Regions from separate parts of the Caldicellulosiruptor bescii DSM 6725 genome, predicted to be linked through region 2. Evidence: riboswitches for the same ligand, from Rfam matches in the RefSeq annotation. Region 2 holds a riboswitch; the other holds the start of a gene.
The links. A riboswitch is a leader RNA that binds a small molecule or an ion and turns the genes downstream of it on or off. The one in region 2 is predicted to bind cyclic di-AMP.
Positions count from the first base shown of each region.

Region 1: it holds a riboswitch for cyclic di-AMP, as region 2 does, so the genes downstream of both, ATHE_RS09495 (C40 family peptidase) here and ATHE_RS11210 (beta/alpha barrel domain-containing protein) in region 2, are expected to answer to the same signal.

Region 1 is NC_012034.1:1,996,869-2,005,902, forward strand. It holds partial or broken gene ATHE_RS09470 (IS481 family transposase) at 59-960, shown strand; gene ATHE_RS09475 (GtrA family protein) at 914-1,201, shown strand; gene aroE (shikimate dehydrogenase) at 1,503-2,369, opposite strand; gene ATHE_RS09485 (YqeG family HAD IIIA-type phosphatase) at 2,366-2,875, opposite strand; gene ATHE_RS09490 (hypothetical protein) at 3,050-3,949, shown strand; gene ATHE_RS09495 (C40 family peptidase) at 4,017-4,976, opposite strand; cyclic di-AMP (ydaO/yuaA leader) riboswitch at 4,981-5,142, opposite strand; gene ATHE_RS09500 (lactate utilization protein) at 5,244-5,885, opposite strand; gene ATHE_RS09505 (ABC transporter ATP-binding protein) at 5,882-7,132, opposite strand; gene ATHE_RS09510 (FecCD family ABC transporter permease) at 7,137-8,147, opposite strand; gene ATHE_RS09515 (ABC transporter substrate-binding protein) at 8,171-9,034, opposite strand, start outside.
Region 2 is NC_012034.1:2,356,815-2,365,848, forward strand. It holds gene ATHE_RS11200 (hypothetical protein) at 1-535, opposite strand, end outside; partial or broken gene ATHE_RS11205 (IS481 family transposase) at 929-1,795, opposite strand; cyclic di-AMP (ydaO/yuaA leader) riboswitch at 2,029-2,179, shown strand; gene ATHE_RS11210 (beta/alpha barrel domain-containing protein) at 2,186-3,544, shown strand; gene ATHE_RS11215 (L-ribulose-5-phosphate 4-epimerase) at 3,628-4,272, opposite strand; gene ATHE_RS11220 (GntR family transcriptional regulator) at 4,257-5,369, opposite strand; gene ATHE_RS11225 (ribulokinase) at 5,473-7,143, opposite strand; gene ATHE_RS11230 (chemotaxis protein CheA) at 7,272-9,034, opposite strand, start outside.

The DNA of each region.
Region 1 (9,034 bases), 360 kb from region 2:
GTAATCTCCCATTCAAAAGAAAAATCAAAAAACTACCAGGATGGGAGGACAGCCTACTATGAATATTATATCATATCATGAAATGAGAAAAATATCTCCCGAAAAAGCAAGGGAATTAATCCGAAAAGTGTTTGAAAATAATAACAAAAACGTATCAAGAACTGCTAAAATATTAGGTGTATCAAGACATACTGTCAGAAGAGCAATATATGGTCCCCTTGAGGATAAATCAAGAAAACCTAAAACTTGCCCCAGAAAACTTTCTACTGAACTTGAAAATCTCATTATCGAGGAATCTAAAAGAACTGGCTTCAGATACAGACGTTTGTCTCTTTACCTGCTCAGAAAATATGGTATTAAAATAAGCGAAAATACAATAAAGTCTATTCTCAAAAGAAATGCTATACCAAAAAAATCAAGAAAGACAAAAAAGGGTGAAAGAAGTTTGTACGATTATGAAGCCCTCATTCCATTTTCTGAATTTCAACTTGATACAAAACATCTTTTAGATAAAGACAGTCTTCCTGAAGAGGTATATGAACATATGAAAAAACACAATTTACCTTGCTATGAGCGGAACATGATAGATATTGCAACAAGAGTAAAACATCTTATGGGATTAATTGAAAATTTACATAGAGCAGATGACAAATATTTTTTAATGATTCATGCCGAAAGATGTAAAAACAAAATGACTTTATTCAACGAGCTCAAAGGTGGCAGGATACGTGGAACTTTTTTAGACCTCATAATGGTAAAGGTATGAATGGGAGGACACCATTTGAAAAATTCATAGATTCTAAAACTCTGGTCTCCTCCCATGTGTTTCAGTTCCCTACTTTACTTCTTGAAGACTTATTAAAGAAAGTAGGAACTTTTTATTCTCTATTCTGTAATAAATTAGGTGGTAAATATGTCTTCACCAAATGCCTTTTTGATGAACAAAAAGTGGACATTTGAAAATAGAACAAAAGGACGTATAATAATACTAAAAGTAGCAAAGTCCGCCATTACAAATATTATCTCATTGCTACTCTCAATTGTAATTATAAAACTTTCAAGGCTATATCTGTCAAATTCAATTATAATTACAAAAATATTTGCAACTTTATGTGCTCAAGTAGTAAACCATATTTTATATAAAATCTGGGTGATTACTAAAATGGAGACAAATAATGAAAGTATTCATAAAAACATGTAAAAATATTTTTGAGTACATTGTTGTTTTATTACTGGTATTTCTCTTTTTGTTATCTTATTACTATAGATTTTTGCTCTAACAAGAAAAAGTTTTAGGATATAGTTCCCGAAAGTGTTAATATTCTGTGTTTTCAGGGGATGTAATAGCTTGTTGAAAAAATGATTTTCCAATAATATAAAGGTTATTGCAAATTATATTAACATATTTGGGAGAAATATGCGACTTATCGTTTTTTGTTACATACCTCTCTTAATTGAGCAACCCACTTCCAACTTACATCCCTCTTATATGTCTTAATAACCTACCCTATAACCTTATATATTCCCAAGCCAAAATTTTTCTCGGTATCATTTAGGATTTCAAGTAAAAAATTTGGAGAAAGATTTACAATATCAAACCAAATCATTTCAGCTTCAATTGCTTGGTATACAAGCATCTTAAGTCCATTTTCAATCTTTATCCCCTTTTTTTCAGCTTCTTTTAAAAAAGCAGTTTTAAGAGGATTATATATCATATCATATACAAAAACTGGTACACCAGCCACATAGTTTTCAAAGTCAAAAGGACTGCTTTCAATATTCGGAAACATTCCCACAGATGTTGTGTTAATAATTATATCGTATTTAAATTCATATCTTCTTAGCCATTCTACTGGAAGGATTTTTAAAATGTCTTGAAAAACCTCTTTTAACTTTTCTGCCTTTTCATATGTCCTGTTTGCAACAAATACTTCTTTTGCTCCCATCCTGTAAAGTCCATAGATGCAAGCTTTTGCTGCACCACCGCTACCGAGTACCAATATCTTCTTGTCTTTCACATCAACCCCCCTATCCTCCAAGCTTCTTTTAAAACCTATCCAGTCTGTATTGTAAGCCAAAAGCTTCCCATCTTCTTTTTTCACAGTGTTTGCCGCTTTTATTATTCTGACATCTTCTGAGACTTCATCACAAAACTCTAAAATATCTTCCTTGTATGGAATTGTTATGTTAAATCCAACAACATCCTCATCTTTTCTCACCATCTCAACAAATTCTTTTAGCATTTCAGTGTCAAGAAGTTCTAAATTTGAATAAATTGCATCAATGTCAAACTCAGATAGAATCCTGTTATGAATAAAAGGTGAAATTGAGTGTTTTAAGCTCTTGCCAATCAAAAAAAGCTTTTTCATTCCCTCTCATCCTTTTCGTAGTACTTTAATATTTTCTTTTCAAAAATCCTGTTTATCCTTGTTACAAAAAACTCCTTTTCTTTCATTGGCCTTACCAAAATCACAAAGAGTTTTAACCTTTTTGCACCTATGACATCTGTAAAAAACTGGTCACCTATCACAGCTGTTTGATGATTTTTCTTGCCCTGATGAAGCAACTGCGATGCTTTTAAAAATCCAGATTTCAAAGGCTTTTTAGCATTATAGATGGCAGGAATGCCAAGCATACTTTCTATTTTTTTTACTCTATCTTTCTGGTTGTTCGAAACAAGGCAAATTTTAAATCCCATCTTTTGAGCCTTTTCAAGCCACTCAATAATCTCGTCTCTTACCTCAAATTCACCCCACGCAACTATGGTGTTGTCTATGTCGATAATGAGATAGTTTATTCCTTTTTTTATAAGAGTTTCAAGGTCAATATCCAATATACTTTTGCATATCATATCAGGCTTGAACTTTTTTAGCATCTTCTCTGCCCTTTCTCTCCCTTTTACCATCAAAAAATTGTCAAAGAAAAAATGAATTTACACAACTTTTTTGTTTTTTGATTTGTGAAAATACAACCTGATAAGGTATAATTTAATTATATTCTAACCCTGTATATTTTTCAAAATAAATTGAGAAGGGGGAAAAGGTTAAAAATGGTTGAGGTAAAAAAAGTCGAATATATGGGCTGGGAAAACTGTTATAAAATCTCTAACGGCAAAGTTGAAGCGATTGTCACAACAGATGTGGGTCCAAGAATAATTCATTTTTCATTTGAAGGTGACAAAAATGTCTTTTGCGTGGTAGAAGAACAGGCAGGAAAAGTTGGGGGTGATGAGTGGAGAATATATGGCGGAACAAGACTGTGGCACAGTCCGGAAGTTATTGAGCGCACATATTTCCCTGATAACCAAAAAATTGATTTTGAAATTGTTGAAAACGGTATAATTCTAAAACAGCCCACAGAAACCACTACATTTTTGCAAAAAACTATTGAACTTAAGTTTCACCCAACCGAACCAGAAGCTTATGTAACGTATAAAATCAAGAACAATGGTCTTTTTGAAGTTAAGTTCGCAATTTGGGCGCTTTCTGTAATGGCACCTGGTGGAGTTGAGGTCATGCCAATTCCAAAGATTGATACTGGACTTTTGCCAAGCTATTCTCTGGTCATGTGGCCATACACAAAACTTAACGACCACAGAGTCTTGTGGGGAGAGGATTTTATTATTCTAAAACAGGACAAAAACTGCAAGCCACCGTTTAAGATTGGATATCCAAATTTGGATGGATGGGCTTGTTATTTAAACGATGGAAACTTGTTTATAAAACAATACAAACACATAGACGGTGCAGAGTACCCTGACTTTGGATGTTCTTACGAAACATATACAACCGATTTCATGCTTGAGATGGAAACTTTAAGTCCACTTTACCTTGTTGCACCGGGCGAAGAAATTTCTCATAATGAGGTTTGGCAGCTCAAGAAAGTTGACGCTACCATTGAAAACGAGGAAGATGTCAAAAACCTGATTTTGCCTTTGATAAAAAAGTAAAAAGCACTTTTAAACTTGAAAGGGGCTTCTTCCTTTCTGATTTTCAGGAAAAAGCCCCTTTTTACTTTCATCTTATGACTCTTTTTGCCATCATAAAAAATCTTCCATAATATGAATTTAGGTCAGTTTCTGTTACACGTCCCCTTGCACTTGATGCATGAATGAACTTGCCACCGCCTAAATATATGCCAACATGATTTATATAATTTTTCCCGCCATCTGTGTCAAAGAAAAGCAAATCTCCCGGTTTAATTTCACTATATGAAACTCTCACACCATTTGTTTTTGCCATGTCAGCTGCTGTTCTTTCTAAATTTATTCCAAAGTTTTTGAACACAAACTGAACAAATCCTGAACAGTCAAAACCAGTTGATGGCGATGTTCCACCGTATGAGTATCTTATACCACGAAATCTTTGAGCAAACTCCAAAATTCTCTGTGCCAAGCTAAGATTTGTAAAAGTTTCTGCTTGACTTCTTTCAAACCCACCACGTGACACTGTTTTTGATACAAGCTGCGATGGCATCTTCAAAAGGTAATAAGCCATATATCCTACTGTGCCATCAAGCGTCTTTACCTTCACCCAGCCATTTTGTTCTCTTGACAGGACATACACCTTGCTACCATTTTTTAATGTCTTTAGCACCTTTGATGTGGTTGACATATCACTTCTTAAGCGCGCATTGTCTTTTAAAACTGTAGCTTGCGCAGCTTTAGCAGCCGTTTTTGCAACACTTGCCCTTGAAGTATTTGAAACTGCACTCCTTTTTTCATTTGTAATAGTTATGTAATCAGACTTTACATACCCAACAATTCCATCATACGAAATCTTTACCCATCCACCTGCATTTGACAAAACTTGGGCTTTAAACCCTTTGGGGAAAACTCCTAAAATCTTACTACTTGTTGAAGGTGCGCTTCTTATATTTATTGTAGATTTTGCCTGGGCTGACTGGGCAAAGACCTTTGCAGAAAAAAACATCAAAAAAATTCCAAGAATTATAGCTATTAAACTTTTTAGATTCATACAAAAACTCCCTTCTTGAGGCTTACGGGATTAGCTGACGGGTTCGGGACAAGAAGGCTATCCCTACGGCAAATTCTTTTTTGCCGATTCACCCCTGAATTACTTTGGTTCTCCCGCTGTCTGAGCAATTTTTACAATTTGCTCAGACATTCAGCCTATGAAGTTTATTATTTTGATGGTATTATTTTATTACAAGTAACTTTATTCTGTCAACCCTTTTTTACAGAATTGTTACACAAATATTTCTAAAATATTACAACACCATCTTTAAAAACCCATGTCTTCTTTGACAAGCACAACCTTGATTCTTCCTTTTGCAGGAGATCTTCTTGTTACAACAATATGGCTGCAGATGCACTCAAAACTTAAACAATCATGGCATTTTCCATCCTGAGTACATGGTGTGTTTCGAGAAAGTCTTTTTGAGTTCATAGGAGATGCTATGTTCCTTACCCTCAGCAAACCTTGCTCTTCGTTTAAAACAAGCTTGTTCTTACCGGCAATCACTATTACATTTTTAGGACCAAAAAGAAGCGCTGCAAGTCTGTTGCCATTTCCATCTATGTTTATGAGTTTTCCGTCAAGTGTTATTGCGTTTGTTGACATAAGATAGTAGTCAGCCCAGAAAGATTTTCTGTAAATCTCACCAAGCTCCTCAGGTGTTATACCTTCTTTGTATCTGTCCAAAAAGTTGTAATTGCCATTTCTCAGAAAATCTATCACACCACACTCAAAAAGTGTCATCGACCCGCCACAAGATACCACACTGCCTTTTGAAATGAGCTTTTCTAAAAGAGGCACAACATCTTCTTTTTTCTCGATAACAAAACATTCAAAGTTTCTTGCTTCCAAGTTTTTCTTTACAGTTTCAAAGTTTGTATCTATCCACCATGCCTTGTGTGGATTCATTTTAAATCACCCCTTGACATTTTATCGTTTGTCTCTTTTAAGATATAATCTTGCAAGCTCTCAATGCTTGAAAAAACTAACGCTTTTTCCCTCAAGCAATTGTAAAGTTTAGTTGCCAAACCACCTGTGAAATCACGTTTTGAAATATCCTCTTCTTCAATTATACAAAGATGATTAGCAAATTTAAGTGCCTCTAAGTTTTTTAAGTTTTGAACACCAAATGGAATGTTGCACAGCACACACAGGTCTGCTTTCTTGATAAGCTGAATGTTTTCGATGTACTCTTTTTCTCCAATTGGCATAAAAGGTTTTGTAAAAACTGTATAGATGGAAAAAAGTTGAGCTGTTTCAAAGTCTGTATCGTTTGTGGAAAGAACACCTGTTGTCACCCTGCATCCCATTTCAATTAGCATCTTATAAAGAAGCTGTGCACTTCCACCTCCTGATACAACATGTACATGAAAAGTTTTTGGAACGTCTGTCTGGATAAGCTCTATGTCAAATATACCGAAAGGATTTTTGTAAACAACTGCATCAACTTCATATACTTTTCTTATATTCTCCTGAGTTAAAACCTCATCAGGTCTTCCAATATCCACAACTCTGCCATCTTTCATCATAATGATGCTATCACACACTTTTGCTGCCATCTTCAGATTATGAATTGCCATTATGACTATCTTCCCAGAAAACGCTTCTTCTCTTACAAGCCTAAGTATCTTTTCCTGATGAGAGATGTCTAAATTTGAGTTCGGCTCGTCCAAAAGTAAAACTTTAGTATCCTGAGCAAGTACACGAGCAAAAGAAGTTCTTTGCCTCTCACCACCTGATATCCTTAATATGCTCGAAAATTTTTTACTGGAAAGTTCAACCTGTTTTATTTTCTTCTCTGCAATTGTTCTACTTTCTTTGCTGTTTAAAAATTTACTCTTTTCATAAGGAAATCTCCCCATCATAACAACATCAAGGACTGTAAAAGGAAAGTTTGAAAATACATGTTGTGGCATATACGAGATATGCTTAGCCCTTTCTATATCAGAAAGTTGGCTAAGCTGCATATTATCAAAATAGATTTTTCCTTCAAAAATTTTGACAAGTCCTGCTAAAGCCTTTATCAGTGTACTTTTACCACTTCCGTTTGGTCCAACAAATCCATAGACTTTCCCTTCTTCGAACTTAAGCCTTCCGTCTACCTCAACAATGGGATAAGAGTAGCCGCATTTAAGGTTCTCAACAAAAAGAGGCATTATTCTATACACTCACCTCATTTTCATGCTTTTTCAGAAGGTACAGAAAGTATGGTACCCCCACTAAAGAGGTTATAATCCCAACCTTTACTTCAACCGGTGAAAACAATACTCTTGCAATTGTATCACACACAATCAAAAATATTCCACCACTTAAAATTGAAGCAGGTATCAGCCTTCTATAATCGCTTCCAACAATAAGTCTGAGCATGTGGGGGACAATTAGCCCAACAAAGCTGATTGGTCCTGAGACAGAAACCGCTATTCCTGTTATGAGCGAAACAAGAAAAAGCAAGGTTTTTTTCAGCTTTTCTGGATTTACTCCAATTGTAAAGCTTTCTTCCTCTCCAAGTATCAAAATGTTTATCCTCTTTGCAAATAGCAATGAGCACAGTATCAAAATACAAAGAGGAACTAAGCTAATCTTCACATGCACCCAGCTTCGACCGTCTAAACTACCGAGCATCCAAAAAATATATTCGCTTACCTGATACTGATTTATGTTTGAAAGAATCAAAGAGTTTATGGAAGACACAAAGGTTGAAACTGCAATACCAATTAAAATGAGGTTTGTAATGGGCGTTTTGTTGTTCTTGGTTGAAAGCCTATACACTAAAAACGAAATCAAAAGCGCACCTGCAAAAGCAAACAATGGTAAATAAAATATGTTTATGGTGTTGAGCGAAAAGGCTATGCAAACAATAGCACCTAAACTTGCACCACTTGATGTCCCAATAATACCTGAATCTGCCATAGGATTTCTGTAAAGTCCTTGAACCAATGCACCTGCTACGCTTAAGCTCATCCCGACAACCATTGCAATTAATATTCTTGGTAGTCTTATCTGACTTACAATAGTCAAATCAAGGCTGTTTACAGAACCTTTATTTAATCCTATCATAAATAAAAGCGCCTTTAAAACACGAAGGGGAGGGATAAAAACACTTCCCACCCCTATGGATATTATAAATACTGCAAAAAGCAGAAAAGCTAAAATAATCAAAACCTTTTTCAACTATACCACCACTTATAAAAACCTTATTTAAAAAGATACGGATATGCAGCTTTTGCTAAGTCATAAATACCTTCAACAATATAGTGCGAAACTGTTTGAACGTGCCTATCATCAAGAATAATTACGCTGTTGTTCTTCACAGCTTTCAAGTTTTTGAAAGCAGGGTCTTTTTTGAACTCCTCTACATACTGCTGAGAAGTCTTTTTGGGATTGTACGACGCAGATGGAATAACAATGATGTCAGGGTCCCATTCCAAAATTTGCTCTTTTGAAATAGTTGGCCAACCTTTCAATCCCGCAACAGCAGCTATATTTATAACCCCTGCATATTTTGCTATCTCATGCTGAGTCGTATTTTTACCATATGTGGAATTGAAGTAGTATGTGTAGAAAAGCACATATTTTTTCTTTCTCAAGTATTTTACCTTTTTCTGGACAAAATTTATTTTATCGTCCATGTACTTTATAAGAGCCTGGCCTTTCTGGATTTCACCAGTTAGCTTTGAAAGATTTATTATCTCCTGTTTAATATTTTCAATTGAATTTGGATTTAAGCTGACATATATAGGACACTTAAGACCTTTCTTCAAAAGGTCGTACTTTGACTTGTCAATGTAATAAGGCACTATCACAAGGTCAGGTTTTGCCGCAATTATTTTTTCAATGTCGTTGCTCGAATATCTGCCTTTTACATTCTTAGCAAGATTCACAACATTCGAATTGTTCTTGTCATCAGCAAATATAGAAAGTCCTACAATTCTGTTAGCAGACACCATATTGAGCAAAATCTCATCTGTCTGAAGCGCAAGCGACAAAATCCTTTGAGGTTTTTGCTTTACAGTTATGCTATATCCTTTTCCATCCTTGACTGTGACAGGGAAGTCGGC
Region 2 (9,034 bases):
AAATTAAATTTGTCCAACCTGCATATTTTTCCCAATTAGGTTGATCTTTAACAACATAAACTTTTAAAAACAACTTTTCTCCTGAATTTACCTTAAAACGAACTCGTCCATTTACAAGCGTTGTACTAGATACAAGAGTAGATAATAAATCTGTGAATCCTTGGGTAGGATTACTTGTTATTCGAGGAGGGATATTCAGTGGGATATTGAAATTGCTTTGCATAAAAGCTGTAGTCATTATAGGTCCGCAACCACTACCTGTTCGTACATCTTTTTTAAGAATTGTAATTGATGCAGGAGTTGTTGTACTTTCGTTTTTAATTCCGACACCAATATGAACTGCTTGTCCACTGTAGTTCCACTCATAAAATTCACATTCATATATTTTCCCAACTATTAATGGAATAATTGTAAATGCACGCCCATATGCTGCACTATCGAGCAGATTGGCACCAATATTCTCCATACCATTAACGTAGATAAATCCTTCTATTGGAGTACCATCATATTCTTTAGATTTTGTAAATGTAACCATTTTATTTCTAATCTCCTCTCACTTTAATGTTTACTTAAATACTTTCATATATCTCTTGAATAACAAAAAATAATAACTCATATATCTCTTCTCAAGTATAACTCTTATTTTTTTTCTGTCAACTATATATTTACAGGATAATAGTGTTATTTTGAGAAAGTTCAAATTATTCTGTGTAAGCATAAAACCGACTTATTAGTAAAAATTATAATATAAAGCGATAAACACCCAATAACATTTTTTATTTAATTGTTAGTGCCTTGCCACTTCTCTCTTTCTGATATTCTCCTATAAAAATTATTTACTCTACTTTGGTTCAATTTCCAACAAAAGTAATATAGACTGAAATTTTTTTAATTTAAAATCACACTCAGTGAAGACACATTTGCCACATTATTTATTACAGAAATGATAATAAAAAGTACTCATTTTTTTTCAGAATCTCTTTGAGAAGTAACGCAGAATACTGAAAAAAATGAGAGGAGACCAAAGACTTCGAATCTATGAATTTTTCAAATGGTGTCTTCCCACTCATTCCTTTACCATTATGAAGTCTAAAAAAGTTCCACGTATCCTGCCACGTTTGAGCTCTCTGAATAAATTCTTCCTTGTTTTTGCATCTCTCAGCATGAATCATTAAAAAATATTCGTCATCTGCTCGATGTGAATTTTCAATTATACCCATTAAGTTTTTTGCTTTTGTTACAATAGGGTTTAATTCTACTCCCAAAAGTGACAGAATCTTATACTACTTCCTTTAACTTTCTTTCACTTCCTCAACAAAATTCTTCTCCATTATCCAATCGGATTTTTATTAGGGTTCTCACACTATGTGTTCTTAGTCACAAAGCAACCAAGGATATAAACATAAAGCCAATTTCTCTTTTTTGTCTTCCTTGTTTTTCTTAGGTAACAGCATTTCTTTTGAGAATAGACTTTATTGTGTTTTCGCTTATTTTAACCCCATATTTTCTGAACAAATAAAGTGAAAGACGTCTGTATTTTCATACCAGTTCATTTAGATTCCTCAATAATGAGATTTTCAAGTTCAGAAGAAAGTTTTCTTGGACAAGTTTTAGGCTTTCTGGATTTATCCTCAAGAGGACCGTAAATTGCTCTTCTTATAGTAGCTCTTGATACACCTAATATTTTAGCAGTTTCTGATACGTTTTTGTTATTCGCGGTCTGTTACTTTTCGAATTAATTCTTTAGCTTTTTTGAGCAGATTGTTATTTCGTGATATGAGATATAAATATTCATAGTAGGCTACCCTCCCATCCTGGTAGTTTATGAATGTTTCTTTTGAATGGTATATTACACTTTTTAATTATATTCATGTCAGGATAGAGGTAACCTCAATTCTTTTTATAACCTTCTCCTTAGTATTTTCGCACATTTTTTCGCTGTGGTAAATATTCTGCATACCTATTTGAGGATATTAATTTGAATCTCTTGATAGTTCTCTTTTTCTTTGGTATCATAATGTTATCACAATATCAAAAAAGCTGAATTCCTGTGTAAAAAGCACAGGATAGGGGGGACCCATTTTTTGGGGTGAATCAAGGCATTTTTGCCTTGTAGGGCAAACGTCCCTTTCTGCCCGAACCCGTCAGCTAACCCCCGAAGCTTTGAAAGGGAGGTTTGTTTTTTATGAATGTAAAATTTAATCAAAAGACTCACATTCTTGAGATTGAGTATCAGTTCAGGGATGTTGAAGAGCCAAATCTTTTCAGGAACATCTATCCTTACAATGAGGTACCAAGGCTTGTTTTCAACCACAGAATTGTGCCAATGAATGTTCCTGAGCGGCTTTACATCACAGACACAACTTTCAGAGACGGCCAGCAATCACGCTCACCGTACACTGTTGATCAAATTTGTAGAATTTATGACTACTTACATGAACTTGACAATGGGAGTGGCGTTATTCTTCACACAGAGTTTTTTGTGTACTCAAAACAGGATAAAGAAGCAGTTTTAAAGTGTTTAGAAAAAGGTTATGATTTTCCAAAAGTCACCGCTTGGATTCGGGCAAAAAAAGAGGATTTTGAGATTGTAAAGAACCTTGGTATCAAGGAAACAGGAATTTTGGTTTCATGTTCTGACTATCATATCTTCAAAAAATTAAAGATGACAAGAAGTCAAGCAATGAAGCAATACTTAGAAATTGTGTCGGCAGCTTTAGAGGCAGGAATCATACCACGCTGCCATTTTGAAGACATCACAAGAGCTGATTTTTACGGATTTGTCTTGCCGTTTATTAATGAGCTTATGAAACTTTCAAAAGAGGCAAATATGCCTGTGAAAATCAGAGCCTGTGACACGCTGGGGCTTGGATCACCAATACCGGGTGTGGCTCTCCCAAGAAGTGTGCCTCAAATAATCTATGGTATTGTCAACTATGGTGAAGTGCCATCTGAGTGGCTTGAGTGGCACGGTCACAACGATTTTTACAAGGCAGTCATAAACTCAACAATGGCATGGCTGTACGGTGCTTCAATGGTAAACACATCACTTTTGGGAATAGGTGAGCGCACGGGTAACACCCCATTAGAGGCAATGGTGATGGAATACATTCAGATAAGAGGCAGCGCAGATGGCATGAATGTTGCTGTAATATCTGAGATTGCTGAGTATTTCAAAAAAGAAATCGGGTATGAAATTCCTCCAATGACGCCTTTTGTTGGTGAGAACTTTAACGCAACACGGGCTGGAATTCATGCAGATGGACTTATGAAAGATGAGGAGATTTACAATATATTTGATACAGGAAAGATTCTGGGGAAGCCTCCTAAGGTGATTATAGATGCATACTCAGGCATTGCAGGAATTGTAATCTGGATAAATAGGTATTTCAAAGATAGCGGCATTGACATTCAGGTTGACAAAAAAGACCCAAGGGTTCAGAAGGTCAAAGAGTGGGTAGACAGTCAATATGAAAATGGAAGAAATACATCAATAAGTGATGAAGAGCTAAAAGAGGTTGTAACCAGAATATTTGGACTGTAAAAGACAAGCAAGGCTGCCACATGAAAACGGCAGCCTTATGTTGTATTAACAACCCTTTCTTGTGCTGGGGGAAAAGTAATTTTTTATTTTTGCCCATATTTTGTCATGTACCTCTCATGAGCTCTTTTTACCTCATCAAGCGGAATCTCGATAGGCTCGCCCATCATCTTTGCAATAAACACTGTTTTTGCCACATCTTCTACCATAACAGCCGCTTTTACAGCCTCATCAACTGTCTTGCCTATCGTAAAAACTCCATGGTTCTGAAGAAGAATTGCCGGACTTTCTCCTATATACTCAACTATCACCTTGCCTATGTCCTCACCACCAATCTGAGCATACGGTCCGCACGGAATCTCACAGCCGAACTCATCAGCAATTGCTGTCAAATACACCTTTATTGGCTGACCCAAGGCTGCAAACGCTGTTGCATAGTTTGAATGTGTATGAACAACAGCATTTATGTGCGGCATGTGTTTGTATACATAAAGATGAGTTAGTGTATCTGTTGACGGCTTTAAATCTCCTTCAACAACATTTCCGTCCATGTCAACAACAACCATTTTGTCAGGTGTCAAATCATCATACATCACACCAGAGGGTTTTATAACAACAAGGTTTGTCTCAGGGTCGCGTGCTGAGACATTACCAGATGTCCATGTGACAAGACCAAATTTTGGAAGATAAAGATTGTATTTGCAAACAATCTCTTTTAAGCTTTCAAGCATTCCTGTATTCCTCCTCTTGTGGAATTCCTGTAAATAATCTCACACTCTATTTCTTCACTTACATGCACTTTATTTTTCTTTATCATTGCAATAGTGGCTTTTGCTGCCATCTCACCAAGCTTTTCCTTAGGATGTTCAACTGTTGTGAGCTTTATATCTGTTAATGTTGCTAAAAGTGAATTGTCAAACCCTGTAACAGATATATCATGGGGAATCCTAAAACCCATTTCCTTTAGCTTTACACAAAGAGGAAGAGCAATCTTGTCGTTGTAACAGACAGCTGCATCAAACTTTCCTCTTGATATAACCTCTGCTGCCCTTTTGTGAACAAAATTGTATTCCTCACTTGTGAAAAAGATTACATCAAATTCTACATCGGCTTCTTTGCAGGCTTTTTCAAACCCACGGTACCTTTTTATTCCTTGCAGGTCATCACCTTTGAACACACCAAAAAGTCTTTTACACCCATTTTTTATAAGGTTGGTTGTAAGTTTATATACAGCCGATTGGTCTTTTGTTATTATATAGTTTTGAGCCACTTCTTCTAAGATGGTGTTTATGAATATAACAGGTATGTCTTTTTGTATAAGCTTTTTGTAAAGTTCCAGATTTTTGGAAGGCAGCGCACTTTTTGTGGGTTCTATTATAACAGCATCAATATTGGGGTTGTTGATTATACTTTCCAAGTGGTATCTTTCAAACTCGTAACTATTGTCTGTTGAAAATAGTAAAAGTCCGTAACCTTCATGTGCTATCACCTTTTCAATTCCTCTTATAATTAGTGGAAAGATATAGTCAGAGATAAATGTTGTAAGAACTGCAATGCATTTAGAACTGTCTGCACTCTTTTTTGCAACAAACGTGCCTCTTCCTTTTAGCGATACCAAAAGCCCTTCAAATTCAAGCTCCATTATAGCTCTTCTTACAGTGTGCCGCGAAACTTTGAACTTCCTTGCAAGCATATTCTCTGAATAAATCTTTTCTCCCTCTTTAAATTTACCAGAATTAATACCCTCAATTATGAAATCCTTTATCAATTCATATTTTGTTTTACTCATTTTACCATCATCTTGTATATACAAGTTTATTTTAATCATACCATTTCTAAATTTTCAAATCAATCTATAATTATAACCTGCAGGCTGTCGGAAATTGTAAAATTTTAAAAATAGCCTGCAAGTTACAAATTAAATGCATTTGTTATATTTTCGAAACTTCATCTTTTATCTCTTTTAATCTCTTCATTACATCATTTGCTCCTCTTCCAAAATAGTCATGAAGTATTCTGTATTCTCTGTATAGCTTTTTGTAAATCTCATGGTTTTGCGGATTTGGTTTATAAGAATAGTCTTTAAGTTTTGCCATTTTCTTTGCAGCTTCAAATATGCTATCATAACCACCTCTTTCTTTTCCTGCAGCAACAGCACCAAACATTGCAGAACCAAGTGCCGGTGTTTGAGGTGATGCAGAAACCTTTATTTCAAGCCCTGTCACATCAGCATAAATCTGCATCAAAAGCTCATCTTTTTCAGCAATTCCTCCACACGCATAAAGCTCTCTTACTTCAACACCGTGCTCATTGAAGTTATCAATTATTATCTTTGTGCCATATGCCGTTGCCTCAATCAGTGCTCTGTACATCTCCTCTGGCTTTGTAGTCAAGGTCATGCCAAGCATCATACCAGTGAGGTCTGCATCAACCAGAATTGACCTGTTGCCATTCCACCAGTCAAGCGCCAAAAGACCGCTCTGGCCAGGCTTTAAAGCCTTTGCTTTTTCTTTGAGTAGCTGATATATGTTGAGTCCTTTTTGTTTTGCCTCATCGTGATATTGAGCTGGCACGCAGTTTTCAACAAACCACTCAAAATGATCTCCAACACAGCTCTGTCCTGCCTCATACCCATAAAAACCAGGTAAAATTCCATCTTCAACATATCCGCAAATTCCTGGTACCATCTTCTCTTCATTCCACAAAAGCATGTGGCATGTAGATGTTCCAATTATCATCAGCATCTTGCCAATATCAGTAATCCCAACAGCAGGAACTGACACATGAGCATCAACATTTGCAATTGCAACAGCTGTCCCAGGATTTAATCCCATAAGCTTTGCCATCTCTTCTGTGAGCTCACCAGCTTTTTGCCCAATCGGGTATATCTCGCGTGATAGCTTTTCATCAACAACATTTTCAAGCCTTGGATGAAGTGCTTTGAAAAACTCTTTTGAAGGATACCCTTCCCTCTTGCTCCAGATAGCTTTATATCCTGCTGTACATGAGTTTCTCTTCTCAACCCCTGTCATCTTAAACACAATCCAGTCAGCTGCTTCTATAAATTTGTCTGCCTCTTCATAGACTTCTGGTGCTTCTTCTAAAATCTGCATGATTTTGGGGAATAGCCATTCGGATGAAATCTTTCCGCCATATCTTTGTAAAAACTTCTCTCCTCTTTCTTGAGCTATTCTATTTAGCCTATTTGCATACTTTTGAGCAGCATGGTGTTTCCACAGCTTAACATAGGCATGAGGATTTGATTTGAACTTGGGAAGCTCACAAAGCGGTGTCCCATCCTTTTTGATAGGAAGCATTGTACAGGCTGTAAAGTCAATTCCTATTCCAATCACATCGTCTTTGGAAACTCCTGCTTTTTTCAAGACATCTGGAACAGTTGTTGCCAAGACTTCTATATAATCCTGTGGATGTTGAAGTGCCCAGTCATGAGGAAGTTTTGTACCATCTGGCAAGCTCTCGTCCATAACTCCATGAGTGTACTCTTTCACACTTGTTGCAACCTCTTCACCTGTCTCAACATTAACAAGCACTGCCCTTCCTGACTGTGTTCCAAAATCAATTCCTATACTGAACTTTGCCATAAAAATCCCCCTTTTCCCCTTTGCTTGTGCATACATGTTTCTTAAAAATATAGTATCATATATGCAAAAAGAACAAAAGAGAAGGAGCAAAAAAAGTTGTACGCGGACAATTTAATGCTCTTTCTCTTTTAGAGCCTAAAATATTCTGGATTCAATACAAGTATCACATTGCCTTCATAATCAATTGTTGTTCCTAAAAGAAGTTTGTTGTTTTCCAGAAACTTGGGAAGAGGTTTTAAAACAAATTCTTCATTTTGCATTAGTTTTTCAACACATATAGCTATTTTTACACCCCTTATATTCAAAATTACAACTGAAACTTCATCATCTTTTGTAAATCTTTTAACAACATCTTCACTACAAGAATCTTCCTGATAAAGCACATATGAAATGGGATAAAGGGGAATTGGTTCATCTCTTACATCAATAATAAGTTTATCAACATACCCATATACATTTTTCATACTTATTTTTACAGTCTCTTCAATATATTCGAATGGTATTATAAACTTTTGCGAATTATAAACAACTACAATACCCTGTGAAACAGCAGCTGTTGTTGGAATTTCAAGTATGAATTTACTTCCTTTACTTTTTTCTGTTTTAACTTCAACCTTTCCTTTTAACGCTTCAACAGTATTTTTTACAACATCCATTCCTACTCCCCTGCCAGAAATTTCATCTGCAATATCCTTTGTAGAAAACCCAGGTTCAAAAATTAATTTTATTACTTCATCGGCTGTGAGACTTTTTGCCTTTTCATCAGATATAATTCCCTTTTCTATCGCTTTTCGTGTTACTCTTTCAACATCTATTCCTTTGCCATCATCAATTATCTCTATAACAATGTTCTGCCCCCTATAGTATGAAATAAGCTCTACTTTCCCATGCTCTGGTTTGCCAATCTTTTTCCTTTCGGAAGCACTTTCAATACCATGGTCTATACAATTTCTGATTATGTGCATAAGCGGTTCGCTTAGTTTTTCTGCAACACCTTTATCTATTACCACATCATTACATGTAAATATAAATTTAACTTTCTTGCCTGTCTTTTTAGCAGTCTCTCTTACAAGTCTATTAAATCTTTTTACAACCAGCTCAAAAGGAATCATTCTTATCTTCATAATGTTATCCTGAAGAATCTCAGAGGTTCGATGTATAAAACGGAAAAGCTCTTTGAATTTTTTAGAAAGTTCAGCATCATATTTTTCAAGTTCTTTTGAAAGATAATAAAACGTGCTTTTAGTTGTTATAATCTCACCAACAAGCCCAAGCATTTCGTCAATTTTTTCATAACTAATTTTTACCTCATTAAATTCAGAAGAAAGTGCTGATGTCGTCGATTCGATAATCTTTTCAATATTATCTTTCCTTTCAATATTGTCATAAAATTCCTCCTTGCCTTCCTCTTTTGCTTCAAAATCTTTTTCAAAATATTCATCCTTGGTTTCTTTTTCTTCAACCTTAGACTTTAAAATTTCAGTCTCTATAAGACTTTCTTTTTCCTTTTCAAATAGTTCTAAATTAAATTCTTCCTCAATCTCAATATTTCTCTTCCCGGTTTTCCGTATCTCACTGAGACCAAATACAATCTTTTTTATGACATCGCTTCCTTTAAGAAGAAAATCTATAACGTCACTGCTAACATTTATTGTTCTGTTTCTTATTTTTGCTAACACATCCTCAATAATCTGACATAATTTTGTAAATTCATTCATTCCTTCAAAAAATCCTGACAATCCTTTTATAGAATGATATTTTCTAAATAAACTATTCACAAGCTCTTCATCGGTAACTCTTTCCTCCAATGCTAAAATTTCTGCTTCTATATTGTTGAGATACTCACACGACTCAGATAAAAAATCATCCAATATCTCAAGTTCATCTTCTT